Candidatus Nitrosotalea okcheonensis: one gene and its partners. The protein of the gene in region 1 binds, or shares a complex with, the protein of each later gene. Links are inferred from orthologs where the notes say so. Each region holds a gene or a part of one and is shown in the gene's direction. Other genes may lie near its edges.

What was found.
Region 2: BQ3481_RS00530 (region 1) and BQ3481_RS10615 share a complex: the UniProt entries of both Methanocaldococcus jannaschii proteins name them as parts of the 30S ribosomal subunit. The link is inferred for Candidatus Nitrosotalea okcheonensis from one-to-one orthologs.
Region 3: BQ3481_RS00530 (region 1) and BQ3481_RS10485 share a complex: the UniProt entries of both Methanocaldococcus jannaschii proteins name them as parts of the 30S ribosomal subunit. The link is inferred for Candidatus Nitrosotalea okcheonensis from one-to-one orthologs.
Region 4: BQ3481_RS00530 (region 1) and BQ3481_RS10490 share a complex: the UniProt entries of both Methanocaldococcus jannaschii proteins name them as parts of the 30S ribosomal subunit. The link is inferred for Candidatus Nitrosotalea okcheonensis from one-to-one orthologs.

The regions. Positions count from the first base shown.
Region 1 is NZ_LT841358.1:88,247-91,164, reverse strand. What follows is about bases 19-2,857. They hold BQ3481_RS00530 (30S ribosomal protein S27ae), read left to right. Parts: upstream 19-1,270; coding sequence 1,271-1,444; downstream 1,445-2,857. Other genes in these bases: BQ3481_RS00520 (tRNA pseudouridine(54/55) synthase Pus10), read right to left, coding at 2,266-2,857; BQ3481_RS00525 (hypothetical protein), read right to left, coding at 1,445-2,152; BQ3481_RS00535 (eS24 family ribosomal protein), read left to right, coding at 921-1,271; BQ3481_RS00540 (DUF309 domain-containing protein), read right to left, coding at 278-826; BQ3481_RS00545 (alkaline phosphatase family protein), read left to right, coding at 19-288. Outside these bases: more of BQ3481_RS00545, read left to right, coding at 1-18; more of BQ3481_RS00520, read right to left, coding at 2,858-2,918.
Region 2 is NZ_LT841358.1:1,809,341-1,812,218, forward strand. Bases 72-2,870 are described here. They hold BQ3481_RS10615 (30S ribosomal protein S7), read left to right. Parts: upstream 72-1,070; coding sequence 1,071-1,670; downstream 1,671-2,870. Other genes in these bases: BQ3481_RS10600 (ribosomal L7Ae/L30e/S12e/Gadd45 family protein), read left to right, coding at 72-92; BQ3481_RS10605 (NusA-like transcription termination signal-binding factor), read left to right, coding at 167-625; BQ3481_RS10610 (30S ribosomal protein S12), read left to right, coding at 630-1,067; BQ3481_RS10625 (hypothetical protein), read right to left, coding at 1,831-2,151; BQ3481_RS10630 (YkgJ family cysteine cluster protein), read left to right, coding at 2,189-2,870. Outside these bases: more of BQ3481_RS10600, read left to right, coding at 1-71; more of BQ3481_RS10630, read left to right, coding at 2,871-2,878. UniProt on the Methanocaldococcus jannaschii protein: One of the primary rRNA binding proteins, it binds directly to 16S rRNA where it nucleates assembly of the head domain of the 30S subunit. Is located at the subunit interface close to the decoding center.
Region 3 is NZ_LT841358.1:1,779,151-1,781,957, reverse strand. Bases 1-2,728 are described here. They hold BQ3481_RS10485 (30S ribosomal protein S4), read left to right. Parts: upstream 1-958; coding sequence 959-1,498; downstream 1,499-2,728. Other genes in these bases: glmS (glutamine--fructose-6-phosphate transaminase (isomerizing)), read left to right, coding at 1,545-2,728; BQ3481_RS10490 (30S ribosomal protein S13), read left to right, coding at 326-949. Outside these bases: more of glmS, read left to right, coding at 2,729-2,807. UniProt on the Methanocaldococcus jannaschii protein: One of the primary rRNA binding proteins, it binds directly to 16S rRNA where it nucleates assembly of the body of the 30S subunit. With S5 and S12 plays an important role in translational accuracy.
Region 4 is NZ_LT841358.1:1,779,821-1,782,688, reverse strand. Bases 80-2,868 are described here. They hold BQ3481_RS10490 (30S ribosomal protein S13), read left to right. Parts: upstream 80-1,056; coding sequence 1,057-1,680; downstream 1,681-2,868. Other genes in these bases: glmS (glutamine--fructose-6-phosphate transaminase (isomerizing)), read left to right, coding at 2,276-2,868; BQ3481_RS10485 (30S ribosomal protein S4), read left to right, coding at 1,690-2,229; BQ3481_RS10495 (AAA family ATPase), read right to left, coding at 80-695. Also shown: more of BQ3481_RS10495, read right to left, coding at 1-79. UniProt on the Methanocaldococcus jannaschii protein: Located at the top of the head of the 30S subunit, it contacts several helices of the 16S rRNA.

The DNA.
Region 1 (2,918 bases):
GCAGTCGGCAAGATGCAGAATATAGAAGAGATAGACCGCCGATTTTTTGGGACATTACTTGCCAATATTGACACATCAAAAGTTGCAGTCGTGATATCAGGAGATCATTCCACACCATGTATAAACAAAAGTCACAGTGATGATCCAGTTCCAGTTTTGGTCTCAGGTGATTTTATCAAAAAGGATGGAACTACAAGGTTTACAGAAGATCAGGCAAAGAAAGGTAAAATAGGCCTGCTCACGGGAGCAGATGTCATCAAGACCGCAGTAAAGATGATCAAATCATAAATGGTCCCATAGACTTTGAAGATATCATCATTGCCACGGTTTCCTGAAACTTGTCTACATTGATACCATGATATGTTCCAGAGACATTAGAAAATTTTTCCATGGCTCTGTTCATGATTGACAGACATATGTCATTTTCATATTTCTCATAGTGAACTAGTGCAGCTGCAACAAGAATTATTCCTTGAACAAGATCTTTTTCTCCCTCATGTGTGTTTTTCCAGACACCTTCAAGAACTTCATGACATTCCCAGTATCGCTCATCATTAAAATACTGTCTTGCTATTCTTATGGCATCTTCTTTTTCAATTTTTTCCTCTACAACAGGTTTAGCATCATAAAGGGAACCTATTGTCTTGAATTTTTCCACAACCAAATCCAACTCTTCTTTTTGTACAGACACATCAAACTCTAGATATTTGGTTGAAACCCTCATATCTCTTACAATTATATTCATTTCCGAAGTTAACTGATCAGCTTTTGCAAGTAGTGATTTAGCATCAGCTGGAACATAACCCGAGTTTTTCAGGTGAACCATAAACCTGTCCACGAATTTTTTACATATTGATTTCTTAAATTGTTATCTAGAAGTGGTTAAGATTTATATGAACTATTAAAAGGACTTGGAATACATGTCAATGATTGAAGTTACACGAGATGTAAAGAATCCCTTACTGTCAAGAAGAGAGATTACATGTAATTTCAAAGGCCTTTCTGGTAGACTCAAAAAACTAGAGGCAGTAGACATGATTTCAAAAAAATTCAACCTAGAAGGAAAGATTGTAGTACCAATATTATTGAAAAATGAAACTGGAAGACCAGTGATATCTGGAAGTTTCTATGTGTACGAGGATGAAAAACTTGCCAAGGAGCATCTAAAGGCCGCAGTCTTTGCAAGAATTGAAAAAGCAAAAGGTGCAGCTGCAAAAGCAGAAGGAGAGGCTCCTTCAGACCAAGCTGAAGTAAAGGAAGAGAGCAAGTAATGGCAGGTAAGAAAGGTTCCAGCCCATCAGTGTACAAGTATTACAAAGTTTCTGGTGACAAAGCAGAGAGAACAAAGAAAGAATGTTCAAGGTGTGGCAAGGGCGTATTCATGTCAAACCATAAAGACAGACGAAGTTGTGGCAAATGTGGCTTGACTGAATTTAACCAGTAATTAGTATAGTTTCTTCTTTTGAAGACGAAAAGTTTTTTGTTCTATTTGATCTAATTTGTGTAAAAAGATTGGATCAATCGTAGTGTTTGCAATCACAGATGCCGGGATCTTGGCAATGTTGGTGTCCATTGTTATGTTTGTGGTAGGAAGATTCTTTTCTATCCAGAGTTTCATCACCTTATCTTCTAGTTTATAGTCCCTAAATCCCTCTGGAAATTTTTTAGTGATGTGTAGCAGCAAGGTTTTGTCATCAAAGACTGCTTTTGGTTCAGAGAGCCTGGTAGAATCCGAATAGCTGCTTTCAAAAAGATTACCGCTTAGCTCATCTGAAACAATGTCCATCTTGGATATTTTTCTCATTAGTTCCAAATAGTGTAAAAATTCATGTGCCAGAATAGCATGGATTGTGCCCTTTAGACCATATGCAACAAGTGGTGCTGTAATTTGTATTATGATGTTCAATTTATCGTTAGAAACAACAGGGATTGTTCTTGCAAATAATATTCCATAATCAAAAGAGCCTACAGAGGGGTGAGATACAACTGCAGATGGTTCCACATATGCAAGCGGAAAATTGATTCCTGATGCTTTTTCTATTCTTTGGATTCCAGACAAAGCTACTCTGAATCTTTTTATTATTAAAGCATGGACCTGGTCAGGAATTAATCCATTTTTATGGGCATCGTGCACCCTAAGTAAAGGATCCAATCCAACAAGATTGAATTTGACGATAATAAAAGTTTGACATAAAAAGATAGATTTCAAATAGTTCTGTAGTAATCAAGAGATTCGATCAGAATTGTCACAATTACTCTAAAAATTCAGTCACTAGACACTATTTTATGAAAATCAAATGTTATGCACTTGCACCCATTTTCAAGTAGCATGCTTATGTTTGGTTCCACATTGTTTCCAGTTACAAGCCTCTTTAGAGGAATTCCGCCATCCAATGTCATCATGACTGTAAATGATTTTGTATCCATTTTTTTTATTTTAACATCGTAGATTCTTTTTTGATTCTGCCATGGTAGATTTTCGCTTATTGCAATAGGCATGTCTTTTAGACATTTCAACACATTCAATGCCTCCAGTGTCAGATCTTTTTCAGTTGTTATCTCTAGCATGACCTCTGTCTTGAATTTTATTTGTTCAGTAGGAATCTTTGAAACAACATGTAAATTGAGAACAGAGATATTTCCGAGATTTACCTTTTTTGGTATTGTGACTCTTCTTTTGTGCGGGTTTATCACCTTGACAAAAAACGGCCTCCCATTTCCGAGAACAAGACTGGATTGATCTTCACTTCCTATCCAAGTTATTTTGGCTTGTTGTGCACCAAATTTTTCAAACAGAAACTTGGCAATATGGCCTTCAACACTATTAAATTCTGATATTCCATGAAAGTCACAAGCAAAACACCCCTTTCCATCACACCTGTTGCAAGACACTTGTTTTTGTGGAATTCCTCTTGCTT
Region 2 (2,878 bases), 1.7 Mb from region 1 along the record:
CGCAATTTAGAATTTCTGCATTGTCACTTAAGACTCTAAGTGATACTAATCTCAAAGCAATAACAAAAGAACTTGAAACAGAGACGAAATAACACAATGTGCTTTTCCCCATCTATTTTCTATCAAGATTTAAATGTCCCACCAAGAGATCGAGTTTAAAAACGGCATGACGGAAACAATCAAACTATCAACAGATCAAATAAAACTGATGTCACTTTTTCAGAATGTGACAGGAGCTACAGCACGAGACTGTATTGAAGACGAGAAACAAGACCGAGTTATATTCGTGGTAAATCATGGTAAAATGGGGTTAGCCATTGGAAAAGGCGGTTCTACAATAAAGAATCTGCAAAATGTAGTAAAACGAAATGTTGAGCTTGTAGAATATTCTGAAGAACCATCTGAATTTCTAAAAAATATGCTTAATCCAAAATTAGTTTCTGAAGTGAAAATAAATAAGAGACTTGATGGTTCACTTCAAGCAATTATTCTAGTTGATGCAAAAAAGAAAGGAATTGTAGTGGGCAGAGAAGGCCGCAATGCAGAAAAAGCAAGACTCTTAGCAAAGAGATACTTTCAAATTTCCAGTGTTCTTATTCAAAGTCCGGAGAAAATAATGGAGTAATGGTATGGCAAAATCACCTTTAGGTCTATTTGCAGGGAGAGTTCTCAAAGATAAGAGAAAGCGACAGAAATGGTCTATTGGTACCTATAAAAGAAGAGAATTAGGTCTTGATAAGAAAGCAAGTCCTCTTGGAGGCGCTCCACAAGCTAGAGGTATAGTTTTAGAAAAAGTTGGAATAGAAGCAAAGCAGCCAAACTCTGCTGTAAGAAAATGTGTTAGAGTTCAACTAATAAAAAATGGTAAAACGGTTACAGCCTTCCTTCCTAGGGACGGTGCCCTTAACTTTGTTGATGAACATGACGAAGTACATGTAGAAGGCATGGGTGCATCCATGGGAGGAGCACTAGGTGATATTCCTGGTGTAAGGTGGAAGGTTTTCAAAGTAAATGGTACTTCACTTAAGGAACTTGTCTATGGAAAGAAGGAAAAACCAAGGAGATAAAAAATGACAGAAACACAAAATCTTCTACTTTTCAGAAAATGGGATATCTCAAATATAGATGTCAAAGATCCGGGATTGAAAAATGTAATATCTCTTAAACAAGAGATAATGCCGTTGTCATTTGGCAGATCAGCTCTTAAAAGATTCAACAAGGCTGAAGTTAACATAGCTGAGCGACTCATTAACAAATTATCTCATTTTGGAAAAAAATATGCAAAAAATACAGGTAGGATGGGTGGAAAAAAAATTCGAGCGATAAATACAGTCAAGGCTGCATTTGATATAATCCATCTAAAAACTGGTAAGAATCCTGTTGAAGTTTTGATAAGAGCTGTAGAATATTCAGCACCGAACGAAGATACTACTAGAATAGTATATGGTGGAACTGTTTATCATGTTTCAGTAGATGTTGCGCCACTACGGAGAGTTGATCTTGCATTACGATTCATTGCAGAAGGTGTCAGAGATGCATCATTTTCCAATCCAAAGGCAGTTGAGGAAAATCTTGCAGAACACTTGATACTTGCTTCAGCAAATGACATGAATGCGCCGTCTGTCAAGAAAAAGAATGAACTAGAACGAATTGCAATGGCTTCTAGGTAAAGAAATTATTTTTTAAAAATAATAGATAGCCCGAGGCAGATTCGAACTGCCGTCCCCAGGTGTCCTCTCATAAGATCCAGAGCCTGAGATCCCTAACCCAAAATTGTTTGGCCACTAGACTATCGGGCTACCGAGACGACTGGTATTTCTTGAGAATATATTATTTTGTACTGGCTTCACGAACTGCAGTGGCATAATCGCAATTTGCACCAAGTCTCATGTAAGGAATCAATCTGTAATGAATGGAGTACAGATCATTTTCTTTGTACAAAATTCCCTTTAACAACAATGATACAAAACCTCCTGCAATTCGAGAAGCTGGTATGTTAAGTTCCTTGCATACTTGATCACGCCTCTTCTTGTATTGTTGATTGGTGAAATTAGTTGTATTCAATTCTAAGATTAATGGCCACATGACCTTCTCCCAGACAAATCTTCGATTTTGAGTGGCAGAGGCATATTTTCCCTTTTCTTCTAGCATTGATAACGTTCAAAAAGTTCCGATCTCAATTTATTAGTTGATGAAATCAAATATCGAAGAGGCCCTAGAGCTATTATCTAAAAACTGGAAAATTGAACCGGTAATTCAAGATTTTATTTTGGGCAAAAAAACAAATGTTTCAGATTTCCAGATAAAAGTTAACGGCGTAATTTTTCATATTCCTTATTTGACAGATGAAGACGGTTATGTCTTGTGGAAATGCTATTGGCCTGACTGTCATAATTGCTGTAATAGACAGGGACGATTACCACTTACAAGCAGCGATCTGATAATAATAAGTAAAAATCTAAAATATGACAAAGTATCGGATTTTGTAAAGAAAGAGACTAACATAGCCACATGGGAAGAAAAAGGACCTGCGGGAAACTCTGTGGTAATGACCATGATTAATCTAAAACGTAAAGATGATGAAAAAGAGACAGATGATGGGACTCATATCAAGTGCAGATTTCTTGATGAAAGAGGCTACTGTGGACTTCATCCCTCTAGACCGGGAGTATGCTATCTGTATCCATTTTCATCATGGCTTGAAAATGAAAAAGGAAAAGCTCGGGTCCATGCTACATTTCAGTTCACAGGTGATTGTCCAGGATTTTATTTTGCAAAATCCCACGACGCAATGAAAGATGTTCTGTTAGAGTATTCCAAAATGATCTATGACTATACCATGAACTCAAACAGAACAACAAGAGAAAATTTTGGCTAT
Region 3 (2,807 bases), 1.7 Mb from region 1 along the record:
TTATTCTAGGACTCGCATGTTGTCATTTGATAACCGGCCAACTGTAACTTTGATGCATTGACTTGAAGAATTAATGGCGGTGTACACAACATTTTTCTCCATCGCTTCACTTGTATTGTCTTTAGAATTACCAAACCAGGTACAGAGTTGCTGTTTCCCTAGAACCTACTTTTGATAACTCGATTATTAGTTCCATCTACTTGTAACTCTCTTGTGCTTGATCTAAGAAAATGACCACCCATTCCAAAACCATGAAATCGGCCTGAGATGTAACGGCGCCTATTTAGCATGGTTTTTATCGGGGATGTCGGGGATTTTTTAATACTTGTCTTCACAGGAGTTTAGGCACATAGTTAGAATTGCTGGTAAGGATATTCCAGGCGCTAAAAAGACCATCATTGGAGTTGGTCAAGTAAAAGGAATTGGTTATAATTTTGCAAAATCACTTTTAGAAGTATTAAAGATTAATCCTAACAGTAATGTCGGTTTTCTTACAGAATCACAGGTAGAAGAAATTGAAAAAGCCATGAGAGATCCAATATCTGTCAATATACCCACGTGGTTTCTAAATAGGCAAAAGGATATGGATACAGGAAATAACTTTCATCTTATTACTTCTGATATTGACTTTAACGTAAGAAATGATATCGAGCGAGAAAAAGGCATGAATAGCTGGCGAGGATTTCGTCATACATATGGATTAAAAGTTCGCGGACAAAGTACACGTACCACAGGTAGAAAGGGCGGTGCGGTCGGGGTTAAGAAAGGTGGCAAGGTATTACCAGCTGGTTCACCTGGTGCACCAGCTGAGGGCGCAGCTCCTGCAGCAGCTCCAAAGGCAGGTGCAGCTCCTGCAGCAGCTCCAAAGGCAGGTGCAGCTCCTGCAGCAGCTCCAAAGGCAGGTGCAGCTCCTGCAGCAAAACCTGCTGCAGCGGAAAAGAAAAAGTAGGTGTAACAGGTGGGAGATCATCCAAAAAATTCACGCAAAATGTGGAGAAAACCAAAACGTCCTCTCAACTATGATTTACTAAATGAAGAATTACATGTTCTAGGTACTTTTGGACTCAAAAATAAAAGAGAATTATGGAAAGCACATACCGAACTTTCAAGAATAAGAAACCAAGCAAGATCACTCTTGGCGTTAACTCAGGATGTTAGAAGTACGAAAGAACCAATATTGATGAAATCACTTGCAAGAGTTGGACTAGTCAAAGAGAATTCAACCTTAGATGATGTACTTAATCTAAAGGTGACGGACTTTTTATCCAGGCGATTACAGACAATTATCCAGAAAAAAGAATCAATCAAGAGTCCATATCTTGCAAGACAAATAGTAGTACACGGTCATGTGATGATAGGAGAAAGAGTGGTTACTGTTCCTTCATATACGGTAAAGGTGGAGGAAGAAGATCAAATTTGCCTATCACCAGAATTAGATCTTAGCAAGACAAAACAACAGCCTGTTCAAAAAGTAGAAACCGAACAACCAACGGAATAACACACACGCAATCATTATTTATCAATAATATGTATACGATATCAACATGTGTTCAATTATAGGATATCTGGGTCTAAGCTCTGCTGCACCAATAATAGTCAAGGGATTAAAGAGAATGGAATACCGTGGTTATGACAGTGTAGGAGTTGCCACTTTTTCCGAACATCAAATCAGTGTAAGAAAGGGTGTGGGTAAAGTTTTAGAAGTAAACAAAACAGAAAAACTAGACGAGCTTTCTGGAACAATAGGCATAGGACATACTAGGTGGGCTACTCATGGAATGGTAACTGACACAAATGCTCATCCACATCCATCAAGTTCAGGAGAAATAGCTATTGTACACAATGGAATAATTGAGAACCATGAAGAATTAAAAAAAGAACTCCAAAAACATGGTTATACTTTTAAAAGTCAAACAGACAGCGAAGTAATTGCAAATCTTCTCCAGTATAACTATGACAAGACTAGAGAAATTAAGAAATCTGTTGTAGACACAGTAGCTGAATTAAAAGGAAATTATGCTTTTGTTGCAGTCTTCCAAGATGGTACATTATCTGCAGCTAGACTGCATGAACCATTGATAATAGGAGTAGGAAAAGAAGGATATTTTATTTCAAGTGATGTACTTGGATTTGTAGAATATACTGATGAAGTAATTTATCCAGACAACAAGGAATTTGTAATAATTGACAAAGAAGGATTAAAGATCTTTGATTTTGATGCAAATCCAGTACGTCACCAGATAACCAAAGTGTCAAAAGAATTTGCTGATGTATACAAGGGTCAATATGCTCATTACACGTTGAAAGAGATTTCAGAACAACCATTAACAGTATCAAGTGCTGGAAATAATACCAAACTTGAGATTGACTTGGCTTCAGATTTAATAAAACATGCAAGAAATGTATACATTACTGGAAGTGGGACAAGTTACAACGCAGCATTAATTGCAAAGTTTCTTTTTTCAAAATATGCAAAGATAAAGATTGATCCATTGATTTCTAGCGAAGCACAATTTTCGCCCGACATGTTTGAAGAAAAATCAATTCTAGTTGCAATATCACAGAGTGGAGAAAGTGCAGATGTATTAGAAGCTGTAGGTATTGCAAAAAAAACAGGGTCTAAAATCATATCAATAGTAAACATGATGACGTCCTCATTAGTTCACCAGTCATCTATTTCCATGGGACTCAATTGCGGTCCAGAAATAGGGGTTGCAGCAACCAAAAGTTTCACATCACAACTTGTTGTATTATATAAAATAATTGATAAAATATGTGATGGCTGTATGGAACTAGATCTTACAAAA
Region 4 (2,868 bases), 1.7 Mb from region 1 along the record:
ATACAAAATAATCCATGTTTTGCCTGCATGAGTTGGCCTGGAGAATAAGATTCAATTTCATAAAGTTCTTTACCATTTTTAGTTATCTTGATTGCATCTATCTGTCCAACTAGATCTTTTACAGAAATATCAGGAGTTGCCAGCACATACTTGAATCTGTTTTTACCATCAATCCATTCAATAGAAGTGTCAAGTTTGTTATTACGAATTTTTTCCATGCTTTCACCATTTATGTGGAATTTTGGAACAGATGTGGGATTGTCTTTGTCCTCCAATAAAAATATCAAATCGTCTGGTGGAAGATCCATGGGACAATCATTTGTCACACTTCCTTGGATTACAGGCATTGGAGAAAGCAATGTGTTTGCAATTGTTTGAGCTATCCTAGTTTTTGCTTGTCCTATCTGGCCAACTAGAATCATATCATGACATGACAATATTGCACGATCTAAAGCGGGGATGACGTCATTATCAAAACCTACTATTCCAGGATATTTTACACTCCCGGATTTGATCTTTGAGATTAAATTTCTACGAAGTTGTTCCTTTGCACCAATTACTTTATAATTAATTTCTAGAAGATCCCGTAGTGTTTTGATTTGTTCATAGTCTTCAGGAACACCGGCCATGATTTCAGTATACTTTGGTTCAGAATCATAACTTCTACTAACAAAATTTGTAAATTCCGGAGACATTACAATAATACTCTTTAAATTGGATTTAAAGTATTATTATTCTAGGACTCGCATGTTGTCATTTGATAACCGGCCAACTGTAACTTTGATGCATTGACTTGAAGAATTAATGGCGGTGTACACAACATTTTTCTCCATCGCTTCACTTGTATTGTCTTTAGAATTACCAAACCAGGTACAGAGTTGCTGTTTCCCTAGAACCTACTTTTGATAACTCGATTATTAGTTCCATCTACTTGTAACTCTCTTGTGCTTGATCTAAGAAAATGACCACCCATTCCAAAACCATGAAATCGGCCTGAGATGTAACGGCGCCTATTTAGCATGGTTTTTATCGGGGATGTCGGGGATTTTTTAATACTTGTCTTCACAGGAGTTTAGGCACATAGTTAGAATTGCTGGTAAGGATATTCCAGGCGCTAAAAAGACCATCATTGGAGTTGGTCAAGTAAAAGGAATTGGTTATAATTTTGCAAAATCACTTTTAGAAGTATTAAAGATTAATCCTAACAGTAATGTCGGTTTTCTTACAGAATCACAGGTAGAAGAAATTGAAAAAGCCATGAGAGATCCAATATCTGTCAATATACCCACGTGGTTTCTAAATAGGCAAAAGGATATGGATACAGGAAATAACTTTCATCTTATTACTTCTGATATTGACTTTAACGTAAGAAATGATATCGAGCGAGAAAAAGGCATGAATAGCTGGCGAGGATTTCGTCATACATATGGATTAAAAGTTCGCGGACAAAGTACACGTACCACAGGTAGAAAGGGCGGTGCGGTCGGGGTTAAGAAAGGTGGCAAGGTATTACCAGCTGGTTCACCTGGTGCACCAGCTGAGGGCGCAGCTCCTGCAGCAGCTCCAAAGGCAGGTGCAGCTCCTGCAGCAGCTCCAAAGGCAGGTGCAGCTCCTGCAGCAGCTCCAAAGGCAGGTGCAGCTCCTGCAGCAAAACCTGCTGCAGCGGAAAAGAAAAAGTAGGTGTAACAGGTGGGAGATCATCCAAAAAATTCACGCAAAATGTGGAGAAAACCAAAACGTCCTCTCAACTATGATTTACTAAATGAAGAATTACATGTTCTAGGTACTTTTGGACTCAAAAATAAAAGAGAATTATGGAAAGCACATACCGAACTTTCAAGAATAAGAAACCAAGCAAGATCACTCTTGGCGTTAACTCAGGATGTTAGAAGTACGAAAGAACCAATATTGATGAAATCACTTGCAAGAGTTGGACTAGTCAAAGAGAATTCAACCTTAGATGATGTACTTAATCTAAAGGTGACGGACTTTTTATCCAGGCGATTACAGACAATTATCCAGAAAAAAGAATCAATCAAGAGTCCATATCTTGCAAGACAAATAGTAGTACACGGTCATGTGATGATAGGAGAAAGAGTGGTTACTGTTCCTTCATATACGGTAAAGGTGGAGGAAGAAGATCAAATTTGCCTATCACCAGAATTAGATCTTAGCAAGACAAAACAACAGCCTGTTCAAAAAGTAGAAACCGAACAACCAACGGAATAACACACACGCAATCATTATTTATCAATAATATGTATACGATATCAACATGTGTTCAATTATAGGATATCTGGGTCTAAGCTCTGCTGCACCAATAATAGTCAAGGGATTAAAGAGAATGGAATACCGTGGTTATGACAGTGTAGGAGTTGCCACTTTTTCCGAACATCAAATCAGTGTAAGAAAGGGTGTGGGTAAAGTTTTAGAAGTAAACAAAACAGAAAAACTAGACGAGCTTTCTGGAACAATAGGCATAGGACATACTAGGTGGGCTACTCATGGAATGGTAACTGACACAAATGCTCATCCACATCCATCAAGTTCAGGAGAAATAGCTATTGTACACAATGGAATAATTGAGAACCATGAAGAATTAAAAAAAGAACTCCAAAAACATGGTTATACTTTTAAAAGTCAAACAGACAGCGAAGTAATTGCAAATCTTCTCCAGTATAACTATGACAAGACTAGAGAAATTAAGAAATCTGTTGTAGACACAGTAGCTGAATTAAAAGGAAATTATGCTTTTGTTGCAGTCTTCCAAGATGGTACATTATCTGCAGCTAGACTGCATGAACCATTGATAATAGGAGTAGGAAAAGAAGGATATTTTATTTCAAGTGATGTACTTGGATTTGTAGA